Regions from separate parts of the Clostridium swellfunianum genome, predicted to be linked through region 1. Evidence: riboswitches for the same ligand, from Rfam matches in the RefSeq annotation. Region 1 holds a riboswitch; the other holds the start of a gene.
The links. A riboswitch is a leader RNA that binds a small molecule or an ion and turns the genes downstream of it on or off. The one in region 1 is predicted to bind cobalamin.
Positions count from the first base shown of each region.

Region 1 (16,451 bases):
TTGTTAGATAAGGAAGATAAAGTAGATAGGGTTAAGAAGTTGGCTGATAGTGTACATGCTTTTAGTGGCAAGCTGTGCATTCAACTTTCTTTAGGCGCTGGAAAGATTGGCTATATTGGTGAGAATAATCCAAGCTTTTCAGTAGCAGAAATACACACGCAAGTAGAGGCTTTTGGAAGGGCTGCAGCATTGGCTAAAAGCGCTGGAGTTGACGCTGTGGAAATACACGGCTATGGCGGATATTTAATTGATCAGTTTCAAACAGCTTTATGGAACTCGCGAAAGGATGAGTATGGAGGCAGCTTTGAAAATAGAATGAGGATAGCACTTGAGGTAATAGAGGCTGTTAAAAAGAGCTGTGGCGAAGACTATCCAATTATCTATAAATTTTCTCCTGCTCACCTTATACCAGAAGGAAGAGATCTTGAAGAAGGAATTAAGGTGGCAAAGCTTTTAGAAGCTGCAGGAGTTTCTGCTCTTCACGTAGATATAGGTTGCCATGCATGTTGGCAAAATGCAATACCTACTATATATCAAGAACCAGCCCTTCATGAGAAATATATACAAGCTGTTAAGAAAGAAGTTAAGGTGCCTGTAATTGGCCATGGGAAATTAGGATATCCAGAGGTGGCTGAAAGAATAATTTCAGAAGGAACAGCTGACTTTGTAGCTTTAGGGCATTATTCCTTAGCAGACCCTGAATGGGCTAATAAAGTAAAAGAAAATAGAGAAGAAGATATTGTTCCATGCATTGGATGCAATGAATGCATGTTTTCCATTCTTTCAGGAGAACCAGTGGCATGCGGAGTGAACCCAAGCTGCGGTAGAGAAGCAGAGAAGCTGACTGAGGCAGAGGAAAAGAAATCCGTACTTGTTGTTGGAGCAGGTCCTGGAGGACTTGAAGCTGCCATAGTAGCAGCAAAAAGAGGACATAAGGTTACACTTTGGGATAAGGTTTCGAAACTAGGAGGAAATTTGATGCCGGCATCTGTTCCTGACTTTAAAGGGGATTTGAGAAGATTAATTAAATATTATGAAACTCAGTTAAGTAAATTAGGTATTCAAGTTACGATGAATAAAAAAGTTACGGCAGAAGAAATACTTAGGGAAAATCCTGATGCAGTAATAATAGGTACAGGAAGTAATCCTATTATACCAAGGCTTCCAGGTATTGATAGAAATAATGTATATACTGCAATTGACGTGCTTTCAAAGGGAGTACAACTAGGTGAGAACATTATAGTTGCAGGCGGAGGCTTTGTTGGCTGTGAGACAGCAGTTCATTTAGCTTCAAAGGGCAAGAAGGTTACTATAATTGAGATGAAAGAGCGCATCTTAGCAGAACCAATGGCCTTTAACAACCTATTAGCATTAAATACGATGGTAGCTGTAAATGGTGTAAATATTATGGCTGGCACAAAACTAGTTGAAATAAAGGCTAATGAAGCAATAGTAGAAAAAGCAGATGGTACTATAGAAAGTCTTAAGTGTGATTCTGTAGTGCTTGCATTAGGATTCAAAGCTTCAGAAAATTTGGCTGTAGAGCTTCAAGGAAAAATAAAAGAAATAAGTGTTATTGGAGATGCTTCTGCGCCGCGCAGAGTAAAGCATGCGGTTACTGAAGGTTATGAAGCAGCAAGAGCAATATAAGAAAAATAAGGAGTGGATCAAAAATGGTATTCAATAAATTGTTCAGTCCAATAAAAATTAGAGGTTTAGAGTTAAAAAACAGAGTAGTGTTTCCAGCTATGGGCACAAAGATGCCAACAGAAGATAAATTTGTAACGCAGCAGATTATAGATTACCATGCAGCAAGAGTTATAGGTGGCTGTGGGTTAAACTTTACAGAGGTATGTTCAGTGTATGCTCCAGCGTCCCCTAAAAAGTTTCTTTCAATTGCTGAAGATAGGTTTATTCCAGGGCTAAAAAAACTGACAGCTGCTATACACGAAGCAGGTGGAAAGGCCGGAGTTCAGCTATGGCTTGGTGGGCTTGCAGTTGGAAGCGATCCAGAAGCAATGATAATTGTTCCTAGTGATATGCCAGTGAAAGGCACAGAATATACAATACCGGGTGCAAGCCTTGAAACAATTAATGCTTCAATTAAAGCCTTTGGTGAGGCAGCCAGAAGAGCAGTTGAAGCTGGTTTTGACACTGTAGAATTTCATGCAGCTCATAATTATGTACCGCACTCATTTTTAAGTCCATTCTTTAACAAAAGAAATGACGAATATGGTGGAACTTTAGAAAACAGAGCAAGATTTTCAATAGAGTGCATAAAAGCTATTCGTGAAAATATACCTGAGGATATGCCTTTATTTATGCGTGTCGATGCTCAAGACGATTATTTAGAAGGCGGGCTTACCATAGAAGATATTATTGAATTTTGTAAATTGGCAAAAGCTGCAGGTGTTGACATCCTTGATGTATCTAGAGGAAACTTCTCAAGTGCGGCTATAAAATACGAGGTTCCACCAATCGATCTTCCAAGAGGTTTTAATGTGGATAATGCTGCAAGAATAAGAAAAGAAACAGGAATGGTTACTGTAGCTGTTGGAAGAATAAATGATCCTGCTCAAGCAGAAGAAATACTTGAAAGCGATAAGGCAGACATGGTAGTTATGGGACGTGCACAGCTTGCTGATGCAGAGTTTTGCAACAAGGCTAAGGCTGGAGCCGTAGAAAGCATAGTTAAATGTGTTGGCTGCAACCAAGGCTGCTATGATGGTTTCGTATCTCCAGAGATGCCGTTTATAACTTGCATGAGAAACCCAGCCCTAGGAAGAGAATCAGAATTTGCTATAGTTAAAACTGATACCCCTAAAAAGATATTGATAGCTGGAGGGGGATTGGCAGGACTTGAAGCAGCGATAGTTTTAAAAGAAAGAGGACATAACCCAATAGTTTGCGAGGCGTCAGCTTTCCTTGGTGGGCAGTTTATACTTGCTGGGGCTGCTCCTAGAAAAGAGGAAATGAAGGAAGCAGCAATAGCAATGGGAAAACAGGCAATAGAAAAAGGTGTTGAGGTTAGATTAAACACACTTGTAACTATAGAACTTATAGATGAAATTAAACCTGATGAGGTTGTTATAGCCATAGGTGCAGCCCCGATGAATTTGAACATTCCAGGAGGAAATCTGCCAAAGGTAACAAACTCCCATGACGTATTGTCTGGCAAGGCAGAAGTTCACGGAAAGGTAGTGGTTATAGGAGGCGGTCTTGTAGGTCTTGAGGTAGCTGAATATCTTCATGGAAAAGCCGATGAAATAACAGTAGTAGAAATGCTTGATGCTGTTGCTAAAGATTTAGGTCAGCTCAGAAGTATATGTGTTATGGAAAGCTTGTACTTCTCAGGAGTAAAGACACTTACAAAGGCAAAGTGCATAGAAATAAAAGAAGATACTGTTGTTATAGAAAGAGAAGGCAATAGAGAAGAACTTCCATGTGATTCAGTTGTTGTAGCCATCGGAGCAAGATCACGAAGCTTTGAAAAAATAGGCAAATATTGTGAAGATAAAGGAATTCCATATTATGCTGCAGGTGATGCAGTACGAGCAAGAAGAGCTTTAAATGCAGTTGCTGAAGCAAATGCTATAGCTAGAAGTATATAATAAACAAACAGGGACGGTTATCATTTTATTGTTCTTTTTATCTGAAAAGCAACTAAATGATAACCGTCCCTATTTTCCTACTTTCTATCTTTTTATTTTTTATAGAAAAGGTGATAAAAGTCTACATAAGCCTTCTTGTAATTTGATTCTTAATCCTCTTTTATGGTATGACTCCTTTGTTAGTAGCTTACTATGACCAAGGTCTTCTTCAAATATTTTACTGCATTCAGAGGAAAGTTGCTTATCGTAAATAAAGGTATTAATTTCAAAGTTTGAGGAAAAACTTCTCACGTCCATGTTGGCTGTACCTATTGAAGCTACCTTGCCATCAACTAATAGCATCTTGGAGTGCAGAAAACCTGCATAAAGGGATACTTTTGCACCGCACTCTAAAAGGTCTTTAATATAGGAGGTTGTAGCCCTATATACAAGAGTTCTATCAGGTATACCAGGGAGCATCACTTTTATATCCACTCCTGACAAAGCTGCTATTTTAAGAGCTTCTAGAAAAGAATCGTCAGGTATAAAATATGGAGTTTGAATAAATATACTTTCTTTGGCTGAGTTAATCATCTTAATGTAGGCTCTTTTAATCTGCTCTCCGTTTATGTCAGGACCGCTTGAAAGCACTTGCATTCCAACGCTGCCCTTTGATTGAATTACAGGGAAGAACCTGCATAGTTCATCACTATCCTGCTCATTAACATTTTTTGAGGCATAGGACCAATCCATTAAAAATCTCTCCTGAAGAGCATAAACTGCAGAGCCTGTAATCCTTAAATGAGTATCTCTCCAAGGAGTTATGCGCTTATGCATGCCTAAATATTCATCACCAATATTCATACCGCCTGTATATCCTATTTTACCATCTATAACAACAATTTTTCGGTGATTTCTATAATTGATACGGGTATAAGTTCCGAGTCCAACAGGTGAAAATCGATATACATTTCCGCCAGCATTTATTAAAGCAGTAAACATCTTATGAGGGGTGGAAATACTGCCTATATGGTCATAAAGAATTCGGACTTCTACACCTTCTCTGGCTTTTCTTGTGAGCAGCTTAACTATTTCTCTCCCAAGCTTGTCGTTGTTTATGATATAGTAAAGCATATTAATAGAGTCTTTTGCTTCCTCAATATCTTTAAAAAGAGAAGTGAATTTATCCCTTCCTCTAGTGAAGACTGCAACCTCATTATCTTGTGAATAAATGCTGTTGCCTGCATTAGCATTCATTTTTATAAGATCTTCATACTCAAAATTATACTTATGAATAGTATTTTTTGAGCTTAGGTGTTCCTTGTGGAGCCTCTTGTTATAAAGCTTATCAAACTCCATTTTTAGTCTGAAGGATTTCTTTTCATTAGGCCTTAGATTTCTTCCCAGTATAGGATAAAATATGAATCCAACTACAGGAAGGAAGGTAAGAAGGAGAATCCAGGAAAAAGCCGTAACAGGCTTTTTTCTTTCGATAAACAAAATAGCTATGATAGTTAAAAAATTTAAAATGTATATAGTTAATAGAATCCACGACATTTATCCTTCATACCTCCATTTAGCTTATTTTAGGATGATGGCTCACTAAGAGGTTTATTTTTTGAGCTGCTAGCTTTATTAATTATATATTTATTCATAAAAAGCTGCTGACCTAATTGAAAAACGTTTGAAATAATCCAATAAATTCCTAGCCCAGCTGGAACAGTAAATGAGATAAAACCAGTCATAATAGGTGAAATTAAAGTCATGCTATTCATCATAGAATTTTGACTTGGGTTAGTATTTTGCTGTGGAGTCTGATTCATTGAATATTTGGTTGAAATAAAAGTAGTAACTATAGCCAGTACCGGAATTATAAGTAGATACCAGGCCTGCATATCTGGAGAACTGCCAAAGAGCCTGCTAGGATCTAGTGAAGGTATTGCACCTAAGTTAATTCCAAAGAATTTCATGTTTAATAAGTTGTCCTGTGTAATCAGACCATTGGCGCTTGATAGCTTGTCTAGATTATGTGAAAAATAGTCGATTATGCTTAAGTCATGTAAATTTGATGACTTTACAGCTTCAGCAGGAATCATGCTAAAAATTTGACTGATAACATCCTTAGGGATTTTGAACATGTACTTCAGGGGCTGCGAAATTACATAATACAACGAAAAAAGTACTGGCATCTGTATTAAAAGAGGTAAACAGCCGCTTGCAGGATTTATTTTGTATTCCTGATATAGCTTCACAGTTTCTGCATTAAGCTTTTGAGGATCATTTTTATACTTCTTTTGAATCTCCTGTATCTGGGGTTGTATTTCACTTATCTTTGCAGTTGAACGATATTGCTTGATAGTTAAAGGGAGGACTAAGGTTTTAATAATGACAGTAAGCAAAATTATGGACAATCCATAATTCTTAAATGCCAAGGTATTATAAATTATTCTCAAAAAGGCACCAATAGGATAGGAAATAAAGTCAAGCACTTTAATAACACTCCTTTGTTAAGTGGATTAGTCTTTCCATAAGTTCTGCTTTTGTCTTCTCAGGGTATACATCAATTCCAAGTAGATTTGAGAAGGCTATGCCGTCGCAGGCAAGGCTTATTATAATACCTAAGATAGGGTCTTTTGATTTACTGATTTTTTCAAGCCACTCTTTACGGTTTTCAAGCACAGGCTCTAGCAGCTCTTGATTTAGTGCAAAGGCAGCTATAATTCCTGCCATAGTATTAGTATCAATTTTGGCTGTGCTAAATTGTTCTTCTATATAGGATACAAACCAATTGTTAGGTTCATTAGAAGATAAAGACTTTTCCCTTTCTGAAACTTTTGTTTCAAATAAGGCTATTCCGCTTTCTATAAGTCCTTTCATCAAGGCATCCTTGCTGCTAAAATGATATAGAAGTCCCCCTTTGCTTATGCCAGCCTCCTTTGCTACCTCCTCTAAGGTAAAGGAGCTTAAGCCTTTCTCAGTAATTAACTTGTTAGCTGCATCAAGAATCTTTTCTTTAACAGGATTGTTCATAATATCAACCTTTCTTATGGATAAATAAGTTCAACAATAAACTTAGCTTATTTTGAACTTATTTGTTCTTATTAAAATAATAGCTATATTATATAAATTACAACATAGCTATACCGGTTGGACGGTATATTAATATTATCAGACTATAAAGCGAATGTCAATTATAACCGTTCCACATTCCAGAATTATAGAGATATCGTTCTTGAAACCTTATTTACAGTTATATACAGTTTTCGTATAATGAAAATAGGTATAACTTTTGATATATACTTATATTTGGGGGAGAAATTATGGAACTTAAAAAGCTATCGAATAGAGTTTATTATTTACCTAGTGAAGAAGAAACTGATAGACCTGTGCTTGGATATATAAATGGGGATAAGTATTCATTAGCAGTAGATGCAGGAAATTCATGTAAGCACGTTGAAAAATTTTACGAAGAATTAAGGAATGCAAATTTAAGATTACCGGATTACACTGTTATTACTCATTGGCACTGGGATCATACTTTTGGAATGCATGCTGTGTCAGGAAAAACAGTTTCAGGAAAGCTTACAAATGAAAAATTAAAAGAGGTTGCTGAATGGAAGTGGTCTGATGAGGATATGAAAGATAGACTTAAAGCGGGTAAGGATATAGAGTTTTGTGACAAATGCATTAAGCTTGAATATCCAGATAGACAAAATGTAAAAGTTGTGACTTCAGATATAGAATTTAATGGAAAGTTAAAGTTTGACCTAGGGGGCATTCATTGCGAGGTAATGGAAGTAAATGCACCTCATTCAGAAGATTCGGTGATAATTTATGTGCCTGAAGAGAGAGCTGTTTTTGTTGGTGATGCAGATTGCGGAGATTACTATAATTATGGTGGTAAGTATGACAAGAATAAATTGCAAAGCTATATAGAGTTCATTAGAGAAATTGATTTTAATACTTGTTTATTGGGGCATGATAAGCCGGAAAGTAAAGAAGAAGTATTGAAGTATTTAGATGAACAATTGAATATCTTATAGGTTGAAACGAGGATTGAGCCTTAAGACCAATAAATTATAAATATAGGTGCCGTTTCTCTTGCAGCATAAAAAGTTAACTTTTTAAAAATATAACAATTTAACTTTTTAACATTTCACCTTTTCGTTCTGCAAGAGAAACGGCACCTATATTATTTTATATACAATTTATTAAACTCCTGAGTAAGCTGAGAATCCACCGTCAATTGGAAGGACCACACCATTTATAAAGCTTGAAGCCTCTTCGCAAGCTAGGAATAATAGTGCCCCTATAAGCTCTTCTGGCTCTCCGAATCTGCCCATTGGAGTGCTGTTTAAAATTTTGTTTGAGCGTGCTGTTAAACTTCCATCTGGATTCTTTAACAGCGCTTCATTTTGAGCTGTAACTAGGAAACCTGGAGCTATAGCATTTACTCTTATACCTACCTTTGAGAAGTGAACAGCAAGCCATTGAGTAAAGTTTGAAATAGCAGCCTTTGCTCCTGAATAAGCAGGTATCTTTGTAAGAGGAGTAAAGGCATTCATTGAAGAAACATTCAATATGCTGCAGCCTTTTCTTCCTATCATATCCTTTGAAAATTCCTGAGTTGGAAGCAGTGTTCCAAGGAAATTAAGATCAAATACAAATCTTATTCCTTGCTCGTCAAGGTCAAAGAAGGTAACAAGGTCTTTGTTTTCTTCAGCCAAATCCTCTGCATACAAATATTCTTTAGTTGTTGTTCCTTTAGGATTGTTTCCACCAGCACCGTTTATAAGTATATCGCATGGTCCAAGCTTTTCTAATACTATTTCATGAGCCTTCTTTAGACTTTCCTTATTAAGAACATTTGCCTCAACGCCTAAAGCAATTTTTCCTTTAGCTGTAACTTCAGAGGCTTTTCTTTCAGCGTTTTCTAATTTTAAATCAAGTATAGCTACCTTTGCGCCGCATTCTGCAAGGGCATCAACCCAGGAACCGCCTAATACTCCAGCTCCACCAGTAACTACAACAACCTTGTTAGTTAAGTCTATATTAAAGGGGATTTTCATTTTATTTTTCTCCTTTGCTTGTTTTTTCTAGTGTTTCCCATATTCCTGTGATGTACATTGCTCCTAGGGCTCTGTCATATAAGCCGTAGCCAGGTCTGCCAGTTTCGCCCCAAATCATTCTTCCGTGGTCTGGTCTTAAATAACCTTCATAGTTGTTCTTGTGAAGAGCCTTTATTATTTCAACAATGTCTAAGGAACCGCAAGGTGAATAGTGAGCGCTTTCTTCAAAGCTTCCATCTTCAAGAAGCTTTACGTTTCTAACATGCATAAAGTGTATTCTTCCTTGGCTTGCATATTTATCTACCATTCTCACTACATCATTGAAGCTGCCAGAGCCAAGTGAACCAGTACATAGTGTAAGTCCATTGTATTTGCTGTCAACAAGCTTTAAGAATCTATCCAAGCTTTCTTCATTAGTAATTATTCTTGGAAGACCAAATATATCGTATGGTGGATCATCTGGGTGAATTGCCATTTTAACATCGCACTCTTCTGCAACTGGAATGATTTCCTTAAGGAAGTATTCAAGATTGCTCCATAAAGCTTCTTTATCAACCTTTGCATATTGGTCAAATACCTGCTTAAGAGTTTCCTTAGTGTAGCTTGAATCCCATCCAGGCAGCGATAATTCTCCGCTTAGAGGATCCATCTTTTTAACTTGGTCCACATAGTAAACAAGAGCAGTTGAACCATCCTCTAATTCCTTATCAAGCTGTGTTCTTGTCCAGTCAAACACAGGCATAAAGTTGTAGCAGATTACTTTAACTCCAGCCGTTGAAAGATTTCTAATATTCTGCTTGTAGTTTTCAATATATTTTTCTCTTGTTGGAAGTCCAAGCTTTATGTCTTCGTGTACAGGAACGCTTTCAATAACGTCAAACTTTAGTCCTGAAGCTTCAACTTCAGCCTTAAGCTTAAGTATTCTATCCATGTCCCATACCTCGCCTACAGGTACATCGTAAATAGCGGTTACAATGCTGTACATGCTTGGTATTTGTTTAATGTATTTAAGAGTAACCTTATCGTCTTTTCCGTACCATCTGAATGATAATTTCATTTTACTATTCCTCCAAATTTAAATAATTTTTTATATTTGTTTAAATAATCGATTCTTTACTTTAAAGCGGTTAATAGTCATTATATGACTTAACTTGAATACCACAAGCTTCGTCAGGTCTAAAGGTTGGCAGAACCTAAAAACTTGAATAAGTTTTGGAAGATAAAAGCTTGTGATATTCAAGATTGTCAACAGGGTTATTAGTAGTGCAAACAAGTTTTAGTAAACTTAATTGGTGACAAACTTCCTTGGAAATAGGTGGAAGAGACAAAGGAAAATTGGAGCACTTTTTGCAATATACTCATAAAGAAGCTTTGCAGTTGCTCCTTTTAACATAAAATCGTTATCTAGCAAAATATCACCCTTTGAACTACTGTTAAAGTAAATATTTATTCTTAGGAATGTCTTTATTATAGCGAAAAAATTATTTTATTAATATGTTATTATTGCTTTAAAACTTGCAAAAAATGCTCAAGTAAAATAATATATTTATAGATTAATTTAGAAGGTGACTTAAATGAAAACCAAGACTCACAAGTATTTATCTCGACAGTATATGCTTTCAAGCGATTATGAAATTTTTCATTATTCAAGTAATGACATAGCACGAATAAGCCTGCACCATCACGACTTTTATGAATGCTATCTTTTTATTAGCGGAGATGTTACATATTTAATCGAGGGTAAAACCTATTATTTAAAGTCAGGTGATATTATATTGATAAACTCTAAAGAACTTCACCAAGCTATTGTGAATAATAAGGATGCAACTTATGAGAGAATTGTTTTATGGATGAATAGAAATTTTTTAAAGGAACTGTCAAGCAAAGAAACAGATTTAACTCTATGCTTTGAAGGTGAGGATAAAAAGAATGTGCTTAGAGCAGATTTTGATACCCAGCAAAATATAAGGCTGCTGCTAAATAAGATAATAAATCTTCAAAACTATAAAGGAATAGGCCATGAGCTTATTTATAAGGCATATATTGTTGAGCTTATGGTGTATATAAACAATATTGCTTTTAACAACAAGGAAAAGCTTATGGTGGATATAAAGAAAAGTAATATAATAGACGGGGTTATAGATTACATTAACGACCATCTTGAGGAGGATATTACAGTTGATGAGCTTGCAGAGCAGGTTTATTTAAGTAAGTTTCACCTTTCAAGGGAATTTAAAAAACATACTGGAACTACTATTCATAGATATATAGTTCAAAAGAAGCTTATAAAGGCTAAGGAACTTATACTTCACAACATACCTGTTATAGATGTTTACAAGCAGTGCGGCTTTGGAGACTATTCCAATTTTTTTAGAACCTTTAAAAATGAGTATGGAATTACCCCTAAGCAGTTTTATGAAGCTATGTCAAAGTAGCAAGATTATTAGTTATTATAAAATTTCTGTTTAATAGGAGATTAAAATCATGAATTTATATTTAGTACGACACGGGCAAACTGATAGTAATTTGAAAGGGCGATATCTAGGCGCCTTTGAGGACGAACTGTCTCAACTAGGTAAAGCTGAAATTGAAAAATCTAAAGATATAATTAAAAATTTGTGCTTTGACAAGGTGTTTTCAAGCGAAAGAAAAAGAGCTTTGGATAGCGCAAGAATACTTACAGATAAAGAAATCATTTGTGATTCCAGACTTAATGAAAGGGATTTTGGAATCTTTGAGAATAAGACCTATAAAGAAATTTGTATTAACTATCCTGTAGAAAGTAAGGCATGGGAAGAAAATTGGATAGACTATAAGATTCCCAAAGGTGAAAGCGTAAAAGAGGCCTATGAGAGAGCAGCAGCCTTCATGAAAATGCTAGAAAAAGAAAACTATGAAGATTGCCTTGTGGTATCTCATGGAGGCGTTATAAGACTGATATATTGCTACATTCTTGATGGAGATTTAAATAACTTTTGGAAATTTACTTCGAAAAATGGTAGTATATCAATAGCTAGATTTCAATATAACAATTGGCATATTGATTCCATAATACAACCAGATTTATTAACAGGTAAAGCAGCAAGTAATCTTTAACTTGCTGCCTGCCAGTGAAAAGGAGTGATAATTTGAGCAAAATAACATTAGTAACAGGTGGAAGCAGAAGCGGAAAAAGTACCTTTGGCGAGGAGCTTTTAAAGGAAAAGGACAAGGTGTTGTACATTGCTACCTCAATCATTACGGATGATGAGATGAGAGAGAGAGTTGCCATTCATAAAGAGAGAAGAAATAAAAATTGGGAAACCTTCGAAGGGTATAAGAACCTTAAAGAGGTTATAAAAGAATCCCAAAGCAAGTTTATTATGCTTGAGTGCGTAACTACCATGATAACAAATATTATTTTTGATAAATATATGGATTTTGATAATTTAACAAGAGAAGAAATTCAAAGCCTTGAAGAGAACATAAGTGAACAATTTAAAGAATTAATTTCTGCCTGCAGGGAGTTTGATAAGGAGCTTGTAATAATATCAAATGAAGTAGGCTTTGGACTTGTATCAGAGTACAAGCTTGGGCGTATTTTCACAGACATATCAGGCAGAATAAATCAACTTTTAGGCAGGTTAAGTGATGAGGCTTATCTAGTAGTAGCTGGTCTGCCGCTAAAGCTTAAATAGTCAAGGGAGATTGCTATGAAAAAATATTTATATGATTTCTTACTTATGCTTCAGCTCTTAACCAGAGTTCCTGTAAACAAGGCTCTTCCTTGTGAAAATGAGAATTTCAGAAATGGTGCTAACTTCTTTTGGCTAATAGGGCTTTTGCTTGGAATATTTCAATATCTTCTATTTACAGGAACAGCTAAATTAGTGCCAACAGCCTTTGCTGTCATAGCAATAATAGTCTTTGAAATATTGGTTACAGGTGCACTGCATATGGATGGCTTTGGGGATACCTGCGATGGTTTTTTTGCCTTTAAAGGCAAGGATAAAATAATAGAGATAATGAAAGACAGTAGAATAGGTACCTTTGGGTGTATTGGTATAGTATTAAATCTTTTAATTAAATATGAGGCCTATTTATTTCTATTAACAAAGAAAGATCCTATAGCTTTGCTAATAATACCTGTCATAAGCAGATTTTCTATGATACTTTTAAGCTATATTGGGAAACCAGCTAAAGAAAAAGGCTCAGGAAATTTGTTTATTAACAATGTTACCTTAAAGGAAGCAGTTGTAAATGCTCTATTTGCAATTGCAATTGGATTAGCTCTAGGACTTGTTTTTGAAACAGCAGCATTATTTATTGCAGCTGTAATTATAACTGTTCTCTTTAATTTGTTCTGTAATTCTAAAATTAACGGAATTACTGGCGACAGCTTAGGAGCAAATAATGAGCTGGTAATGCTTCTAAGCTTAATAATATTATCCAGCTTTTAACTAAGGATTCAGTTGACAATGATGAGGAAAGAAATTATACTTGAGTAAGAAAATGAAAATTTAATATTGAATTTAGGTGCCTTACAAAAGGTGAAAAGGGAATGCGGTTAGAGTCCGCAACAGCCCCCGCTACTGTAATTGATGACGAGTCTTTGGTTATCCACTCTATTTTTAGGGGAAGGAAGAAGATGAGGAGGAATCATAAGTCAGGAGACCTGCCTAAATTTGCGTGTTAATATGCTTTCGGAGGGAAGGCCTATTAGGGTGAGCTATAACTACTTATGAGATAATATATCTTTTGGTTATTTGTTAATTCTAGTGGCAGTACGTTTGAAGCGTACTGCCATTTTTATTTTATCTTTAATTTTAAGGAGGTGCACTATGGCAAAGATAATGATTCAAGGTACTGGCTCCTCAGTTGGGAAAAGCCTTATTGTTGCTGCGCTGTGTAGAATTTTTAAACAGGATGGATATTCGGTATGTCCTTATAAGTCTCAAAATATGTCCTTAAATTCCTATATAACCTTAGACGGCAAAGAAATGGGCAGAGCACAGGTGCTTCAGGCCTATGCTGCTGGTTTAGAGCCACAGGCATATATGAATCCCATACTTTTAAAGCCCACAGCAGATACTAAATGTCAGGTAATTGTAAATGGCAAAGTACATAGCAATGAGACGGCTGCAGGATATCACAATTTGAAGGTGCTTTTCAAGGATATGCTTAAGGAGCAGTTTTTAAAGCTTGAGAAGGATTTTGACATTATTGTTATGGAGGGAGCAGGCAGTCCTGCTGAGATAAACCTTAGAGACAGAGACATTGTAAACATGGGTATGGCAGAGCTTGTAGATGCACCTGTAATCATAGTGGGAGATATAGATAAGGGTGGAGTATTTGCATCTCTTGCGGGAACAATGCTTCTTTTAACAGAAGAAGAAAGAGAGAGAGTTAAAGGAACAATAATCAATAAATTTAGAGGAGACATAAAGCTTTTAGCTCCAGGCGTTGATATGCTGGAAGGCATAATAAAAAGACCAAGTATAGGTGTTGTGCCTTATTTTAACTTAATCCTTGAGGATGAAGATGGAGCCATGATGGAAATAAATAAAAACGTTACTGCACCTATAGATGTTGCGGTTATAATGCTGCCTCATATTTCAAACTTTACTGACGCTGACTGCTTAAAATGTGAAGAGGATGTGAGCGTTAGATTTATAACCAGCAAAGAGGAATTTGGTAATCCTGATTTGCTTATAATACCTGGAAGTAAAAACACTATAGAGGATTTAAACACAATAAGAAACTCAGGGCTTGAAGAAGCAATAGTTAAGTACAGCAAAAAAGGAAAGATACTAGGCATTTGCGGGGGCTATCAAATGCTGGGAAAAGAAATAAGAGACCCTTTGAACATTGAGAGCAATCTTGGAAGCATAAAAGGAATAGGTCTTTTAAATACTACAACAATTCTTGAGAGTGAAAAAGTAATGACCAGAGTAGAAGGACAAGTAAGCCTTGAAAATTTTAAAGGAAGCATATATGGTTATGAAATTCATATGGGTAAAACTGCAGCAGGAGAAGACAATAGCAGCTTGATAACAATAACTAAAGAGAATGGATTAAACACTAATAAGGCTGATGGAATTTTCAATAGAGAAGAAACTATCTTTGGAACTTACATACATGGAATATTGGATTCCACAGAATTTAGGCAGTATTTGCTTAACAAAATAAGAGCTGAAAAAGGCATGCCGCAAAGAAAGTCCCCTGTATATGAAGGCTTCAGAGAAGAAGAGCTAAACAAGCTTGCGGATATTGTAAGGAAATCCTTAGACATGAATAAAATCTATGAAATAATGGGACTAAAGCAGCATGAGTAATTTTATAGTAGCAAATTTAATAGATGTCCTTTTTGCTGTGATAATAGATTTTATGCTTGGAGATCCTTATTGGCTGCCTCACCCCATAATATATATCGGTAAATTAATAAAGTTTATTGAATGCAAAGCAAGAGCTGCTGCTAAAAGCAATGAAGCTTTAAAAAGCCTTGGCGGAATTATGGTACTTATAGTGGTGTTGGTCTGTTATCTATTGCCTGCTAGCTTATTGTACTTTTCATGGCCAATAAAACCGTTATTTCATATAATCAATATCCTTATTTTATGGACAACTATTGCAGCAAAATGCTTAAAGGATGAAAGCATGAAGGTTTATTATGCCCTTCTGAAGCAGGACATAGCTCTTGCTAGAAAATTCACCTCCTACATAGTTGGGAGAGACACTAAAAGCTTGGAAGAAAAAGAATTAATTAGAGCAACAGTAGAAACTGTGGCTGAAAATGCCTCCGATGGAGTAATTGCACCTTTGCTTTACGGAATTGTAGGAGGAGCACCTCTAGCCATGATGTATAAAGGCATAAATACAATGGATTCAATGGTTGGCTATATTAATGAACCTTATACTTATATAGGTTTTTTTCCAGCTAAAACAGATGATGTATTTAATTATTTGCCAGCAAGGATTACTGGTGTTTTTATGTGCCTTACAGCTCCAATTATGGGCTCCGGCATATTAAAAAGTTTTAAAATCATGTTAAGAGACAGAAAAAATCACAAAAGTCCTAACTGTGCTTATCCAGAAGCAGCTGTAGCAGGAATTTTAAAGGTTCAGCTTGGAGGCAATAATGTTTATTTTGGAAAAGTAGTTGAAAAGCCTACCATTGGAGACAAACTAAGAGAGCTTAAAAAAGAAGATATTGCAGCTGCTAATAGGATTATGTTTTTAACTGAAGTGATATTTGTTGCTGCTGCTGCAATTTTAATAATAGCAATTTTTTAAGGAGAAGGTTTGATGAGTAAGGAAAAAAGCTTTATAGAGCATGGTGGAGACATATATACAGAGGGCAAGTTTAAAGGGATTAATCTTGTGGATTTTAGCTCCAATATAAATTTTTTAGGAGTTCCTAAAAGCTTTAAAGAAAATGTTTATAAGGCCTTGGAAGATATAACCTGTTATCCGGATTTGAAATATAGAGAAGCGAAATTTCACCTTAAGGAATATTTAGGGGCAGAGATAAAGGAAGAAAACATTATTTTAGGCAACGGAGCAGCAGAAATAATAAATCTGGCTATTGGAGCATTAAAAAGACCGTGTATAGTTGTTCCATCCTTTTCAGAGTATGAAACTACAGCAAGAAGCTGCAGCGAAGAAATAGTATTTTGCAGCCTAAATGAGGATTTTACCTATAACTACAAAAGCATACTAGACAATATGGAGCGCTGCGATGGTTTGGTTATTGCAAACCCTAACAACCCTAATGGGGGAGTGATTGATAAAAAGTGCTTTGAAGAAATTATCG
Region 1 covers NZ_JAMOFV010000006.1:3,460,978-3,477,428, forward strand. The annotation lists gene NBE98_RS16320 (NAD(P)/FAD-dependent oxidoreductase) at 1-1,650, shown strand, start outside; gene baiCD (bile acid Fe-S flavoenzyme BaiCD) at 1,674-3,611, shown strand; gene cls (cardiolipin synthase) at 3,711-5,147, opposite strand; gene NBE98_RS16335 (YidC/Oxa1 family membrane protein insertase) at 5,177-6,079, opposite strand; gene NBE98_RS16340 (TetR/AcrR family transcriptional regulator) at 6,081-6,620, opposite strand; gene NBE98_RS16345 (MBL fold metallo-hydrolase) at 6,911-7,633, shown strand; gene NBE98_RS16350 (SDR family oxidoreductase) at 7,802-8,659, opposite strand; gene uxuA (mannonate dehydratase) at 8,661-9,716, opposite strand; gene NBE98_RS16360 (AraC family transcriptional regulator) at 10,234-11,094, shown strand; gene NBE98_RS16365 (histidine phosphatase family protein) at 11,144-11,755, shown strand; gene cobU (bifunctional adenosylcobinamide kinase/adenosylcobinamide-phosphate guanylyltransferase) at 11,788-12,336, shown strand; gene cobS (adenosylcobinamide-GDP ribazoletransferase) at 12,352-13,098, shown strand; cobalamin riboswitch at 13,156-13,335, shown strand; gene NBE98_RS16380 (cobyric acid synthase) at 13,480-14,973, shown strand; gene cbiB (adenosylcobinamide-phosphate synthase CbiB) at 14,966-15,931, shown strand; gene NBE98_RS16390 (pyridoxal phosphate-dependent aminotransferase) at 15,944-16,451, shown strand, end outside.

Region 2 (16,451 bases), 2.0 Mb from region 1:
AGAAATATTTTGCCTAACTGAGAACAAAAAATATAAGTATTTTTTTAATAAGTTAGTTGAATCAGAGCATGTTTGCGGTTTAAAAGATAAAAATGGATGGATTACCGCTAAGGATAACGAGGGTAGGATTACCATGCCCTTGTGGCCCTCTTATGAATTTGCTAAGTACTGCCAAGAAAATCAGTGGAAGGAAACTCAAATAGAAACTATTGATTTATATGAGTTTTTGGAATACTGGCTTGAGGGAATGAAGAGAGATGGCTGCAGGATACTTGTATTTGCAGATACTGGTGGTGGGGGAATCTCCGTTGATGCATTAGATTTAAAAAATGAGCTGCAGGATTTTTTAAGCAAATATTAAATATAGTACTAGGCAAAAAAGTACAAGTACTAATCAAACAGAATGTCTCATATAACTTTAGCAGTATATGTTTGTGTAGGAGGTAATTTGATTGAAAGCAAAAAAGCCTATAATCCTTATAACTGTAGACTATGATTATAATAGAGACACATCACAAATTAAAAATTTATATTGTGAAGCTTTAGCAGAGGCAGGAGCTGCACCTTTGTTGGTTCCAATTTCTGAAAGAGAAGATTTATTTGATGCCTATATTGATAGCTGTGAAGGAGTTATGATTACAGGAGGACCAGACGTTGACCCATTTTATTATGGAGAAAGTACCATGCCTTGCAACGGTGAGGTTTCTCCTTATAGAGATTTTATGGAGCTAGGGCTTATTAAAAAGGCCTTTCAAAGTAAAAAGCCAATGCTGGGAATTTGTAGAGGTATTCAATGTATTAATATAGCTTTAGGAGGAACAATTTACCAAGACATTCATGAACAGCTAAAGGACAAGCAGCTTATAAAGCATTCACAAAGTGCTCCTCGCTGGCATGTTACTCATGAAATATCTATAAAGAAAGGCTCCCTTTTGAGTCACATATATAAGGCTGAAAAGACATATGTTAATTCCTTTCATCACCAAGCAGTAAAGGACATTGCTCCTGACTTTGAGGCAACCTCTTGGGCTGAGGACGGCACTGTTGAAAGCATTGAGTACAGCAAAGATTGTTTTACCGTAGGAGTTCAGTGGCATCCTGAGGATTTGTGGAAAAAGCATGCTGCTCAGAAGGAGCTGTTTGTAAAATTTGTGGAGCAGTGCAGAAGATAGAGTCAGTATAATTTAACATGTTGTGTTAATACTTAGTTTAACTTATAATCGTCTTGTGAAATAACTTAAAAAAGGATGGTTAACCTATGAAAAGTAAGAGAATATTAAATAGAATATTAGTAGGCTTTATGACCGCGGCGCTAGTTATGTATGTTCCTGCAAAGGCGGTTTATGCTGATGCTTATAAAGTTGTAACTATAGGAAAAGACCTAACTGATCAGCAAAAGAAGGATATGCTTAAATATTTTGGAGTTGATGAAAAGACTGCAAATGTAATCGAGGTTAATATTGACGAGGAGAGAAAGTACCTATCCGATTCAGTAAGTAGTGACAAGATTGGAACAAAGTCCATATCCTCCTCATACGTGGAGCCAACCTCCAGTGGTGGGCTAAATGTGTCTGTTAACAATGTATATTGGGTAGATAGCAATATGATAAAAAATGCTCTTATTACAGCAGGGATAAATAATGCTAATGTAAAAGTATCAGCACCATTTAAGGTATCTGGTACAGCTGCGCTTACTGGCATTATAAAAGGTTTCGAAAACAGCAGTAAGGGAGCCAAAATTGATGAAGATAAAAAGAAAACTGCTAATCAGGAGCTTACTACTACGGCAGAATTAGGAGATAAAATAGGAAAAGACAAGGCTTCTAAGGTTATAAACGATATAAAAACGCAGGTAATCAAGGATAAGCCTAAAGATAAAGAAGCAATAAAAAAGATAGTTGAAAAGGAAGTAAGGAACTATAATTTAAAATTGAGCAGTGAAGATATTGATAAAATAACAGAGCTAATGAACAAGATAAATGGGCTCAATTTAAATTTCTCAGATATAAAAGACCAGTTAACACAGGTTTCAAATCAGTTAAAGGGTGTTTTAAGCAGTGAGGAAGCACAGGGGTTTTTCAGCAAGCTAGCTTCTTTTATTAAAAGTTTATTTGCAAAATTATTTGGCTAGCAATTCTAACCTGCAAAGAAAAAACACTCCAAGGTCTATGGTTAATCCTATAGACTTTGGAGTGTTTTGTATTATGTCCGTAAAATATTCATTTAATAAACAATATTTCTTACACTATTATTTATTACTAATTTAGGCTCCAGACAAATATTAGCAAAATCAGATTGTTTATTTTGAACAAGATTAATCATAACATCGGAAGCTTTTTTTCCTAAGTTTGCAATATTTTGTTCAATAGAAGTTAGCTGCAGAGTTATTATAAAATCATTTAAGGTATTATCATAGCTCACAATTGACAAATCTTCAGGAACCCGTACCCCCTCTTCCTTTAGGCGCTTGAGTAGACCAAGTGTCATCATGTCGTTAGCTACAAATACAGCGGTTGTATTATTTCTCATTATTATATCTCCAGCGTCATATCCGCTTTCAATATGATAATTTCCTTTGATTATATAATCATCTTTTATTTCAAGACCATATTCCTGCATAGCTTTTTTATAACCATCGAATCTAAAAGCTAAACTATGAGAATTAATAGAATGTACAACGCAAGAAATTCTTTTGTGACCTTGCTCAATTAAATATTTTGTTGCCAGGTAAGCTCCTAGTGTATTGTCAAAGTACACCTTATTACAATCAAAGTCATTGAAAAATCTATCTATTAAAACATATGGAATTGTTAACTCGCTTAATTTAGCACATAATTCTTCTTCATGCTTATATGCCGAAGTAGAAAAAGTGATAAATAAACCATCAATACCTCTGGACAGAAGCAAGTCAATTAAATACAAATCCTGCTCATATTCATCGTTAGAATTCACAATGATAAGAGTATATCCAGCTTGCCTGCAGTAACTTTCAATAGATTTCGTAAGCCTGGAGAAAAATATATTTTCTATATCAGGAATAATAAGCCCAAAGGTTTTGGTTTCTTTAGTAACTAGACTTCTTGCATTTATATTAGGAGTATAGTTATTTTCTTTTGCAATTTGTTTAATCAGTTCTTTTTTTTCATCGGAAATTCTGCAAGGCTTATCATTTAAAACCAATGAAACAGCAGTTATGGATACATTGGCTTGTTTAGCAATGTCTTTTAACGTATAACTCATATCAATCACCCACGTAATTATATCATACTTTTAGCAGTATTTAAAATGCCAAAAATTGCTTTCAAAAAAGATGATAAAACGATTTACTTCTATATTGACAATGTTTACAGAAGGTTGTATTATATAAACAAAGATAAAACGTTTTATCAAAGAGGTGATTAGATGAGGCTTGAAAAGAACGGTTTAACTTGGGAAATATTTGATAGTATAAGAAGATATGCAAATATGCCAATCTATGAGAAGGCCGACATTATTGAAGCACTAAAAAATACACTTTACAGTGTTGTAGTTTATGATGATAAAAAGCCGGTAGCCATTGGCAGAATTGTTGGAGATGGAAGAATAGCATTCTTCATAAAGGATGTTGTAGTTCATCCTGATTATAGAAACAAACACATTGGAGCTATGGTTATTAATGATTTACTTGACTATATAGAATCATGTTCTTGTGAGAATCCATATATTGCTTTGATGGCCATGCCTGATACTGAGGCGTTCTACGAGAAATTTGGGTTTGTTAGAAGACCAAATGAGAATTTTGGATCAGGAATGATATGTCTGAATAGAAGGAAGGTTAAGCTAACATGAAAAAAGTCGTTGTAGCAGGAAGTCTTAATATTGATCTTACAATTAGAGTGGACAGGATGCCAAATGAAGGTGAAACCATCCATGGCCATGAGTTTTTAATAAATACCGGTGGTAAAGGCGGCAATCAGGCAGTGGCAGCAGCAAAGTCTGGTGCTGAAACAGTTTTGATAGGAAGCATAGGGGGAGACACCTTTGGAAATCAAATACTGGAATCTCTAAAAAGCTATGGTATTAATACTGATTCTATAAAGGTTCAAAAGGATGAATATACTGGCTCAGCAATGATTATATGCAGCAATAATGATAACCGAATAATATTAAACCCTGGAGCAAACTTTTCTCTAGATTTTAATTTTGTAAAGGATAGGCTGGACGATATTTCAAGCAAGGAAGATTTATTCATAACACAGTTTGAAAATGAGTTTAATACTACAATAATGTTGCTTGAATATGCAAAGACTATTGGCATGAAGACTATATTGAATCCAGCACCTGCAAAGCTTATACCAGAAGAAGCCTATAAATACATCGATATACTTGTTCTAAATCAGAGTGAATGCGAAGTGCTGACAGGAGTTTATCCTAAAACTTTAAAGGATTGCGAAAATTTAGGAAAGCTAATAAGGAATAAAGGAACAGAAAATGTGGTTATTACCTTAGGAAAAGATGGTAGTGTAACGGTAGCTCCAGAGGAAACTATTAAAATTGAAGCCTATAAGGTAGACACTGTAGATTCAACAGCAGCTGGGGATTCTTTTATAGGAGCAATGGCAGCTAAGCTTTCCTTTGGCAGTTCTTTAAGAGAAGCCTTGGAGTATGCTACAAAGGTATCAGCTATAACTGTTACAAAAAAGGGTGCACAAATATCTATTCCTACCAGTGAAGAAGTAAACAAATTTTTTAAATAATATAGAGGAGGATATATTATGGAAAATAAAAGGAAGTTAATTATTGATACGGATCCAGGCATTGATGATGCAATAGCTATTGCAATAGCTCTTTTCTCAGAGGAACTGGATGTGAAGCTCATAACTACTGTAGCTGGAAATGTTAGTGTGGATTTGGTTACTGATAACACACTAAAGTTATTAACCTTCTTCGGAAAAAATATACCTGTAGCAAAAGGAGTAAACGAACCTCTAATCCAAAAGTTTGATGATGCTAAAAATGTTCACGGGGCATCAGGAATGGATGGTTATGATTTCGGTGAACCAAACCGCAGCAATCTTATTAAGGAGCATGCTGTAAATGCAATGAGAAACACCATTCTTGAAAGCGATACTCCTGTAACCATTGCAGCTATTGGGCCGCTTACAAACATTGCTCTATTATTAAAAATGTATCCAGAAGTTAAAGAAAACATTGATGAGATAGTATTTATGGGCGGTTCTTTAACAAGAGGAAACAAAACAGTTATGGGAGAATTCAATATAGCCACTGATCCTGAGGCTGCTAAGATTGTATTTTCTAGTGGAGTGAAGCTTGTAATGGCAGGCTTAGACATGGGCCTTAAGGCGTTAGTTTATCCAGAGGATAGCGAAAAGATAAAAACCTTTGGTAAAACTGGTGACATGATGTATTCCTTGTTCCAAAAGTATAGAGGCGGCAGCTTTAAAACTGGACTTAAGATGTACGACAGCTGTGCTATAGCATACTTACTATGTCCTGAAATGTATGAGCTAACTGACACATATATAGATGTAGAAACTCAAAGTCCGTTAACACTAGGATGTACTATAGTAGATTTAAAGGGATATTTAAAAATGGAACCTAATGCTAAAGTATGTACCGAAATAAATCCGGAGACTTTTAAAGAGTGGTTTTTAAATTCAATAAAAAAATGTATATAAAAAGTGAGGGGGAAATAGTATTATGAATAATTTTATTATGTACGCATCAGCAATTATAGCGGTTGTATTAGTAGTTTACATGCTGATAAAGAAAATGGACATTAAGATTACTTTATTTGCTACAGGAATTATACTTCTTTATATCGCTATTGCAATGGGTAACGGTCTAGGCATTAAAGATTTTGCTTCAACTAAGTCCTGGATACTTGATCCTTTAAAGGTTACTGCAGATATTTTTAAATCAACCTTAAATGGAGCAGGCTTTGTAATACTAATATTAGGCGGATATGCTGCCTACATGAGTAAAATCGGAGCAAATGATGTTACTGTTAGTGTTTTAACTAAACCTATATCCAAGATTAAATCAGCATATATTTTAGTTCCAATAGTATTTTTAATAGGAAACATGCTTTCATTAGTTGTTCCTAGTGCGTCTAACTTAGCTATTATATTGTTAGCTACTTTATATCCAGTATTAAAGAAATCAGGAATGAGCACATTAACAGCTGCGGCAGTTATAGCAACAACTGCAACTGTAATGCCAACTCCTCTTGGAGCAGATAATGTTGCTGTAGCTAAGGAACTTGCGAAGTTTTCTGCATTTTCAGGTATGTCAGTAACTGACTATGTAATAAATTATCACGCGTTGGTATCAGTTCCTACTTTATTCGTAATGGCAGTATTGCACTATTTCTGGCAAAAGTATATGGATAAAAAAGCTTTAAATTCTATGGTAGACGAAGAAATTCAAGTTCAAAATATAGAAGAGGTTAAAGGCTCTGCATTATTTAAGACAGTTTATGCTTTACTTCCTTTACTACCAATATTACTGCTTATAGTTATGTATCTTACAAAATCAAAAGTAGTATTATCTGTAGAAGTAGCATCAATAGTAAGCTTTATAGTTGCTATTATCTGTGAATTAATTAGATACACAGGAAATAAAAAGGTTTTAGATGATACAGAGGGCTTCTTTAAGGGAATGGCAAACGGAATATCAATAGTAGCTTTACTAGTAGCTGCAAGCGTGTTTGTACAGGGGTTACAGTCCATAGGATTAATAAAAACTTTACAAGCAGCAATGACCTCTACTAAAGGTACAGGCATGGGAATAATTCTGCCACTTATATTAGTAGTACTGACATTAGTAATTGTACTTCTTTCTGGAAGCGGAACAGCTTTATTCTATGCAATGGTTCCATTAATGGTGCCTCTTGCTGAAGCAGCTGGAATCAATCCTATTGCACTTTCAGTTCCAATGGGACTAGCGGGTAACCTTATGAGAGCAGTTTCTCCAGTTGCAGCGGTTGTAGTAATAGTTGCAGGTACTACAAAGAAACCAGCCTTGGAAATCGTAAAAAGAACTTCTGTTCCAATGATTGGTGGAGTTATATTTATGTTCGTGTTATCAATGATAATGTTCTTATAATTTGAAAAAGCTACTATAAAATGATAAGAAACTGTGAGGTTTAGACTTCACAGTTTTTTTGTGCAATATCAAAGGATTTTGCTTTGTTTTTTGTAAAATTGCCAGAAATCAACTTAATTTTACTAATACGTTATACAAATAAATAAAATAAGTGTAGAATAATATTTATAATGTATTATGTTAGCCTAAAATAATTATTATATAGATGTTTGTAGAATTTTTATATCAGGCAGAATATTTTCAAGTATTTCGAAAGGAGCAGTGATATGAAAACGAAAACAAAGCTCAGTCTTTTCAACAATCAGAAGAATAGATTAACAGGTTTTATAAGTAAGTACATTATAAAATACAGTTTATTATCAATTGTAGTGATTTATAATACTGTTATTTTAATTACATCAGCTACACTTTATAAACTAATACCGATATTGCTGGGTTATGAAAAACATGTAAAAGAGAATAGCAGAAAGATAGGCTTTAGCTATGATATGCAGTTTATAGTAGCCACTATTGCGGTAATTGGATTAACTACAATTGTTATAATAGTTCTTTTTAGAGATATTAATAAGTACAAGCTGTTGTCATTAGATGATAAAAACTCAGCTAATATAAAAAGCATAAGAAAAAAGTGCATGAATTTGCCTTATATAATCTATGTTGTTCAAATAACAATTCCAGCAGCAGTTGCATTTCTAACCGGTCTGACAGGTTTTTTTCTGCTTGGCTATTCTTACATAATAGTTTTGGAAGTTACAGGGGTAGTATTTAGTTTTTGTTTTCTTTCTGCAATAATTACCCATACCTTTTCTAGACACATATATTCTAGCATTTTGTACGATACATATATGGGACAAGAAATTGAGGGGTTTAGAGTTAATATTAGAACTAAGATACTATTACAGATTATACCAATGATAATTACATCTATTATCATAATTTCACTGCTTGGCTATTCAAAATTAATTGATGAGAAAGGCAGCTTGCTCCAAGAAAGCTTTAGAATAAAGGTTGATGACATACTTAAAAATTCAGGGGACATTAAAAGCTCGTCACATCTTTTTGAAGCATTAAAGGATGTGAAGTTCCAAGGCATAGAAAACTCCTGCTTCGTTGTTGAAGCAAATGGTCAAATCATTACCTCGGATAATACGACTTATCCAGATTATTTAATTAACCTTATAAAAGAGCCTATAGATGGTTATAAGGTTTATGGGTATACTTTAGAAACCCAGGGAATTGTAAAGAGTGTAAGCATAAATGGTGACAAGGTAGCAGCAGGTGTTATTTTTCATGTTGAATCTCCTGATACTGTGAAAGCTCTTCTTATAGCCCTAGTTTTCATGCTGTTAGTAAGTGTATTAGTAATTTACTTTTTCTCAGACACCATATCTAAGGATGTATCTCAAGTTGCAGACAGCCTTATGAAAATCGGTAAAATTAAAAGCATCAGAGACAGAAAAGATATACCGGTAGTTTCAAATGATGAGATAGGCGATTTGGTAAATGCTTTCAATAACATCCAGCATATAGCAGCTGAGCAAGATGAAATGAAAAATGAGTTTTTTGCTAATATATCTCATGAATTAAGGACGCCGCTTAACATAATACTCTCCTCAATTCAGCTTTTACTGCTTAAGGAAAAAAAACATAAGGATGATAACTTTGCTGAGGAAATAGCAAAAACTTCACAAATGATAAAACAAAACAGTTATCGTTTATTAAGATTAGTTAATAATTTAATTGATTCTAGCAAAATCAGTACATCTTTCTATGAATTAAACATGAAAAACTACAACATAGTAAATGTAGTAGAGGAAATTTCTTTATCCGTAGCTAATTACATAAAGGAAAAAAACATTGACTTTATATTCGATACTGATGTTGAGGAAAGAATTATGGCTTGCGATGCTGATATGATAGAGAGAATAATGCTGAATCTTTTTTCAAACGCTGTTAAGTTTACTGAACCTGGAGGAAATATACTCGTAAAGGTTCATGAGGTAGATAACAATATTGTGATATCTGTTAAAGACAGCGGCATCGGTATGAGTGAGAAGGAACAGAAAGTAATATTTGAACGATTTAAGCAAGTTGATAAATCCCATGCAAGAAAAAGGCAAGGAAGCGGTATAGGCTTATGGTTGGTTAAGCTTCTAGTAGAAATGCACGAAGGCTCCATTGCAGTTAAATCAGAAACTGGCAAGGGAACTGAATTTATTATTACTCTTCCAATTATAACCGTTAAGGAACAGGAAGATTTAGATTGCCTCGAGAAACATGCTTGCACTGAAAAAGCAGAAAATAATTTTGAAAAAGTAAAAATTGAGTTTTCGGATATATATTTTTAATATGTTTATGTGAATAAACAAATAGAATAGTAAATGATATGTTGAGAAGCTATAAGTTTCTCAGCATTTTCTATTTTAAGCTTCTTTTTCACTACATACTCTGGATTATTTAGAAAAGTTATTATTATAAGCTTTTGATACAGAAAAAATAATCTTTCTAGTTAGCTTGTCTAAAAGTACAGATAAGCTATAATTATATAGTGACATAAATAAACTGTTAAATATCAGGGAGGTAGTGAATGGCTAAACTTAAACAACTTTTTTCACCAAAGGACATGACCGAGGGTACGCCTTGGAAACGTATTGTTGAATTTTCAATACCAATGCTTATTGGTAATATTGCTCAACAATTTTATAATACTGCTGACTCTATTGTTGTCGGTAGATATGTAGGTGATAATGCATTGGCTGCTGTTGGCAGCGCAGGTCCTATATTAAATCTCCTGCTTGTGCTATTTGTAGGAATTTCCGTTGGTGCTGGAATTATGGTTTCTCAATATTTTGGGGCCAAGGAGAGAGAAAAGCTGTCCCGTACTATTGGTGTATGTATAACACTTACAGCTATAGCGTCCATAATAATTATGATAATTGGGCCGTTAGTAACCCGTCCATTGCTTTCCTTACTTAATACGCCAAGCACCATTATTGATTGGTGTGAGGATTACCTGGTTATTATTTTTGTAGGTATAGCAGGCTTTGCTTACTACAATATTTTATCTGGAATTTTGAGAGGACTTGGGGATTCTTTATCAGCTCTTGTATTCTTGCTTGTTTCTACAGTTTTAAATGTAGGACTCGATATATGGTTCGTTGCAGGGCTTAATATGGGTGTTGCGGGTGTTGCTTTAGCCACAGCTATAGCACAGGCAATATCTGCAGTGCTGTGTTTTATTAAATTAATGAGAATGAACAGTACCTTTGACTTGAACTTAAAGATGTTAAAGCTTGATAAGAAGTATACTTCTAAGCTTATAAAGCTTGGGTTGCCATCAGGTATAACACAGGCTATATTTTCTCTTGCTATGATTGTAGTACAATCCTTGACTAATAGCTTTGGTGAAATGGTTATAGCTGCAAATGTAATCATCATGCGTGTAGACGGATTTGCAATGATGCCAAACTTTAGCTTTGGTGCGGCAATGACAACTTATGCAGGACAAAATATAGGAGCAAAAAAGCTGGATAGAGTAGTAAAGGGAACAAAAGATGGTACAAGAATTGCCGTTATAGTTTCTACTGTAATAACTATTTTGATTTTAATCTTTGGTAAATATATTATGGCAGTATTCACGGATACAAAAGAGCTAGTGGATTTAAGCATGTCTATGATGAGAATTCTTGCAGTAGGCTATATTGCAGTAGCAGTAACACAGAGTCTATCTGGAGTTATGCGTGGCGCAGGGGATACTATGACACCAATGTGGATTTCTCTTATTACTACTATAATTCTTCGTGTTCCCACAGCTTATGGTATTGCTTATTTAACAAGAAGTGCAGCTTATCCAACAGGAAGACCAGAATCTACTTTTATTTCTTTGCTTGTTTCTTGGACAATGGGAGCTGTTATAACTTTAATTTTCTACCAGAGAGGCAATTGGCGTAAGAAAGGCTTTGCAGGCAAGGCTTAGTATTAGAACAAATTGTATATAAATATTTTCATGAGAAGCCGTATTAACTAGTTTAATATGGCTTTAAATTTAAAGCATAGCTTAGAATAAGTTACAAAAAGAAAACTAATAATAAATGCTGCATTTTGTATTTATATTATTTTTTACAGCAATAACTTAGCAAGCCATTTCCTTTAAGTTCCCTTGAAGACATATTTGTTTCTCTGTATAATATAAGCTAACCTAATTTACTGATAGGAATACTTCATAGGAGGAATATTTATGTTTAAAAATTTTAAGGTAAAGCATAAAATTTTTGCTTTATCACTTACACTCATGTTTTTCGTCATTTCCATTTCAGGAGTAGGCTATCTAATCATGTCAAGGCTTAATTCCGAGATCAGTTCTATGTATGGTAATAACTTAAAAGCAATACAGTGGCTTAATGATAACAGAAATCAAACGAGAGCAATTGAAGCGGACATGTATTTTATAATACTTCATCATGGTGACAAAGCTTCTCAAGATGAGAGATTAAAAGATATTGAAGTAAGAGTAGAAAAGTTTGAGGATAATTTTAAGCAATATAAAGATTCTGAGCTAGATAAGTATGAGACAGATTTAATTCCACAAATAGAGAAGAAATGGACCGAATACTCTGCGAAGAGACAAGAAGTTATAAATCTTGCGATGAATGGCCAAGCTGATCAAGCCTTAGAAAAGTTTGAAGTCTTGGAAGCCAGTCTAAGTGAATTTCAAAATAATCTAAAAGAATTGTCTGATTATAACGTAAAAGATGCTGAGATAATAAAAAATGAAAATGAGGCTTATTACAAAAAAAGTGTTATCTTTTTCCTTGTAATGTTTACTATAGCCGTTATATTTGGTACTGTACTTACCCTGTTAAACATAAAACATATTATTACACCTCTTAATTTGATAAAGGCTTTTTCCGAAAGAATGAAAATTGGAGATTTTTCAACTCCTATTTCACTAACTAGAAAAGATGAGTTTGGACAGATAGGCAAAGCCCTTAATGAGTCACAGAAGCAAGTAGGAGGGCTTATAGGTGAGGTTCTCAACACTATAAAGGATATAAATTCAGGCAGTCAGGAACTTTCTGCAACAGTTCAAGAGATGACCGCAAGGCTTGAAGATATTAATAAAGAAACTTATACCATAGCTATATCTACTCAGGAAGCGAGTGCAGGAAGTGAGGAAGTTTCTGCTAGTACAGAAGAGGTAAATTCCAGTATTCAGGTACTTTCAGAGCAAGCACTTGAAGGAAGTCAAAAGGCAGAGAGTATTAAAAATAAGGCTGTGGAAATAAAAGAAAACAGCAGTAAATCAATTAAGCGAATTCAAGACCTTCATAGTTTAAAGGATTCTAATATAAGAGAAGCTCTAAAAAGAGCAGAAGTGGTTGAAAATATAAAAGTAATGGCAGACACTATTTCAAGTATTTCAAGTCAGACTAACCTGCTTGCTCTAAATGCTGCTATAGAGGCAGCCAGAGCTGGTGAGCAGGGCAGAGGCTTTGCTGTGGTTGCTGAAGAGGTTAGAAGACTTGCAGAGCAATCTTCTGAGGCTGTAGTTGAAATACAAAAGACTATAAAAGAGGTTAGTGAAGCCTTTCAAGATTTAAAAGATAACAGCTTTGAAGTGTTGAATTTCATAAGCGAAGATATAAATCCTCAAATCATTAAATTTGCTGAGATAGGTAATGATTATTATATGGATGCGGACTTCTACTCAAATATCTCAGAAAATATTGCTTCTATGTCAGGTGAAATAAATGCAACAATGGAGCAAGTGAGCTCTGCTATCGAAGGGATGGCGCAGGAGGCGCAAAGTTCTAGTGAAAGTTCTGAAAATATTAAATCTGGAGTGAGTGAAGCAACCTCAGGTATGGAGCAGATAGCAGTTACAGCTCAAACTCAAGCAGAGTTAGCCCACAAGCTGTATGAATTAGCTAAGAATTTTAAGTTATAAAATGAACAATATAAAGTCGAATTGCTAAATATTATAGTGCAACAAAGCAGTGAATTTTTATTGTAAAATCCTTTTTCAGGATGTATAATAAATTTGACAAAATAAAACTGAATAAAACTTTTTGGCGTCCGTTGGACTTAATAGGGAAATGCGTAAAACGCTGCAGCCCCCGCTACTGTATATGGTGATGTTTGGTCGTTATGCCACTGTAGGAAACTATGGGAAGGTGTATCAAATGAATAAGCCATAAGCCAGGAGACCTGCCTTGAAGCTATAATTATTCACTTTCGGAGGGAAAGGAGGAATTTGTGTATTAAATGTGCTGCTTATATAGTAATGTAGCTTTAGTCACTACAACTCCTCTTATAGAGGAGTTTTTTTATTGAAAGGAGTTATTAATATGAATAAAGGAAGTAAAATCAAAATAGGTGTAACCCTACTTGCAATTTTAATATTTGTTGGAGGGTATTTAGTTTTAGGTAAGCTTACTGGAGGACAAAAAGGAGACAAGACAATTATTATTACTATTAAAGATGAAGTGAATAAGAAGACTATAGTAGAGAATAAAAAGTATAAGACTGATGCTGCTAATCTAAGCGACTTTCTTATTCAGTACAAGGATGAACTTAAAGTAGATATGCAAACTTCTAAATATGGAAGATTTATTGAAGCTATAGGTGGAGTTAAAACAGAGGATATGGCTAAAGGCCCATGGTGGATGTATGGCTACAAATCCCCAAGTCAGAATAAGGAAATGAAGGTTGGAGAGGCGCCGGGGGCTGATCAACTCGTATTATATGATAAGGACGAGATAAATTTAGTATTTACAAGCAACATGAATGTAGGAAAATAATATGAAAACTCGAGAACTAACACGAATAGCGTTACTTGCAACAATGCTTTATATAATACATCGTATAGGTGGCATGATACTATATGCAGAATGGGTTAATTTTACTATTATGATGTATGGAGTATATGTTGATAGAAAAGAAGCATGGCTTTCAGTTATAGTATTTTGTTTGCTGGTTATGCTGACTGAAGGCATAGCACCCTGGAGCTTGGCTTATTTAATTGTATTTCCTCAGTACGTTCTCATATACTCATTTTTTAAGAATAAACTTAAAAATGAGTATTATATGGCTGGTTTAGGATTTATACTAGCTTTCATGTGCGGTACGTTAATAGACCTGCCTTTTATGCTTAGCGCAGGGCTAGATTATAAAGGGTTTATTGCTAGACTTTTATTAGGCTTTCAAGTATCTTTAGGGAATGGGTTAGTAACATTCTTATCAGCTATATATCTTTTAAAGCCTATGAAGAGAGTGTTTACTGCTGCTAAGCTTTCCAATTTTTAAGTAGTCTAACATTGGTTATATTGTTTTTTAAACAAAAAAGGCTTTTAGTGAAGCCTTTTTGTTTTGTGAAAATTAATTTACCATATATTTTTATTTTCATATAAATTTGATTGATCAAGCAATAAGTCTTCTCGAGCGCATAAGTTAGCTTCTAAAGCATTTTTTCTTAACACTAAATATAGCTCTGCATCTGTAGCATTTTCATAAGGCATTACAAACAGAACACCGATACCTAAAGCTATTGCACCTAATATATACCAGCCTAAAAATGATAAGTCTAATATAAACATATCAAATTTATGGCCCATAGTCATTTTATTACTTAAAGAAATGGCTTCCCTAGCGCCAATATTTGGGTTGTCTGCAAGGATATATGGTACCATGCTATAGGAATAGGATTTAATGATACCTGGCACGATAAAAAGCAAACTCCAAAGGAAAACAAAAATATTTGTTAATAGCATTGTCTTTAATATTCCCATATAGTTATCTTCGTTAAAAGCAAAGCTAAAACACTTTTTATTATCTACATGTTGAGCAGATTTAATAAAGAATCGTCTTCCACCTACTTCTAAGAAATATCCGAAGAAGATACGAAAAGCAATTAACAATGCAGCAGCAAATAAAACTATAGTTACAAGCTTCCAATTTACAAAATCGCCGTTGTAGATTTTATGAAGCAAAGATTGTTCTGAGTTTCTAGAGCGAGAGTTATTTCTACTACTCCAACCACTACCGGTTGCCAACGCAATGACTATACTGATTCCAAAAGCACTCCAATAGATTTCTCCTAAAACAGCTTTTGCTTTGTCTTTTAATTCTTTTCTAGACCACATATCCATACCCCTCTTAATTAATATATTTTATTATCTTCCATATAGGATATTAAAACAACGAAGCTAAGTGATTACTGTAATAATATTATAGGGTATTATAAACCATATAACAAGTTAATGAAGTATCTATTTTTGCACTTGTTGCCTTGTTTTAACTGATATGTATGAGCAATCTCGTTGTTTCGAATAATTGCTTGTTTTTTCTCATAATTTCTAGGTTAGGGAATTTGAAGAAGGTAAATATGGAATTTATGAAATAGGTTATTTGTGAAAGGTAAGAAATTATCTAAAAAAATACCCTATAGACCGATTTTTCATTATGACAATCTATAGGATATTTTTTAGCTAGTCTGAAACCATTAAGAAATTATATTAGCTAATGCTATTTAGATACAATATTACGGAATTCCAAGGTATATACGATAGTGCCCATCAGAGTATAGTATTGTCCTAATTTCACTGTATATAAAGTGTTATTCATTTTAATCTTAGCTGGAAGCCCATATTCCAAGACATCTAAGGAAAGATGATTCTTCTTGCAGTAGTTTTCAATTTCATCCATAAACATATCTTCTGAATGGGGTCTTGATCGAAGATCTTCAACTAAGATACGTCTAGAGTATCCTAAACCTGAGTTCAATTCTTTAGCAACGTTTTTTAGATATAAATAATCTAGATACCAAATTAGAAATAGTGCTGCAGCATTTGTAAGGACTATATACCTAATCACCTGAGGAATAAAATAAGCAGAAACCATAAAGATTATGCAAAGCATTTCTACCCAATAAAGTATGGCTGGGCCTGAGAACAGAGAAAATTCTTTTCTTCTTAGGGTACTTCTATATCTCATCCATCGTATAAACATACCCAGAAGACCATAACCAATTATAATTGGAACAAGATAGGTTCCAACGATTAGTAAGTGCTCCATGTCTTTGCTTATTAACAAATTAATAAGCATGCTTACAAACAATATAAAACCAAGAATGGCTCCTTTTATTGTTATATCCTTTTTATCTTCGATTGTCATAACTTTTTACCTCCAATCTTTGCTCTGAGAAGGCGGAGATATTTTCTGGAAATATACGTCTCCTCACCATTATAAAAGGTTGCTTTCATCAAACCATTTGCCAAGGGACTATAATATTCTACGTGTTCAAGGTTAATTATTACCGACTTAGATATACGCGCAAAATGTTCAGA
Region 2 covers NZ_JAMOFV010000006.1:1,478,052-1,494,502, reverse strand. The annotation lists gene NBE98_RS06795 (DUF2750 domain-containing protein) at 1-361, shown strand, start outside; gene NBE98_RS06790 (gamma-glutamyl-gamma-aminobutyrate hydrolase family protein) at 453-1,172, shown strand; gene NBE98_RS06785 (DUF1002 domain-containing protein) at 1,259-2,131, shown strand; gene NBE98_RS06780 (LacI family DNA-binding transcriptional regulator) at 2,224-3,240, opposite strand; gene NBE98_RS06775 (GNAT family N-acetyltransferase) at 3,403-3,828, shown strand; gene rbsK (ribokinase) at 3,825-4,736, shown strand; gene rihC (ribonucleoside hydrolase RihC) at 4,755-5,678, shown strand; gene dcuC (C4-dicarboxylate transporter DcuC) at 5,701-7,107, shown strand; gene NBE98_RS06755 (sensor histidine kinase) at 7,374-9,455, shown strand; gene NBE98_RS06750 (MATE family efflux transporter) at 9,695-11,083, shown strand; gene NBE98_RS06745 (methyl-accepting chemotaxis protein) at 11,345-13,054, shown strand; cobalamin riboswitch at 13,160-13,336, shown strand; gene NBE98_RS06740 (hypothetical protein) at 13,455-13,907, shown strand; gene NBE98_RS06735 (hypothetical protein) at 13,909-14,412, shown strand; gene NBE98_RS06730 (DUF975 family protein) at 14,490-15,248, opposite strand; gene NBE98_RS06725 (DUF4318 domain-containing protein) at 15,631-16,278, opposite strand; gene NBE98_RS22515 (LytTR family DNA-binding domain-containing protein) at 16,275-16,451, opposite strand, start outside.
Region 2: it holds a riboswitch for cobalamin, as region 1 does, so the genes downstream of both, NBE98_RS06740 (hypothetical protein) here and NBE98_RS16380 (cobyric acid synthase) in region 1, are expected to answer to the same signal.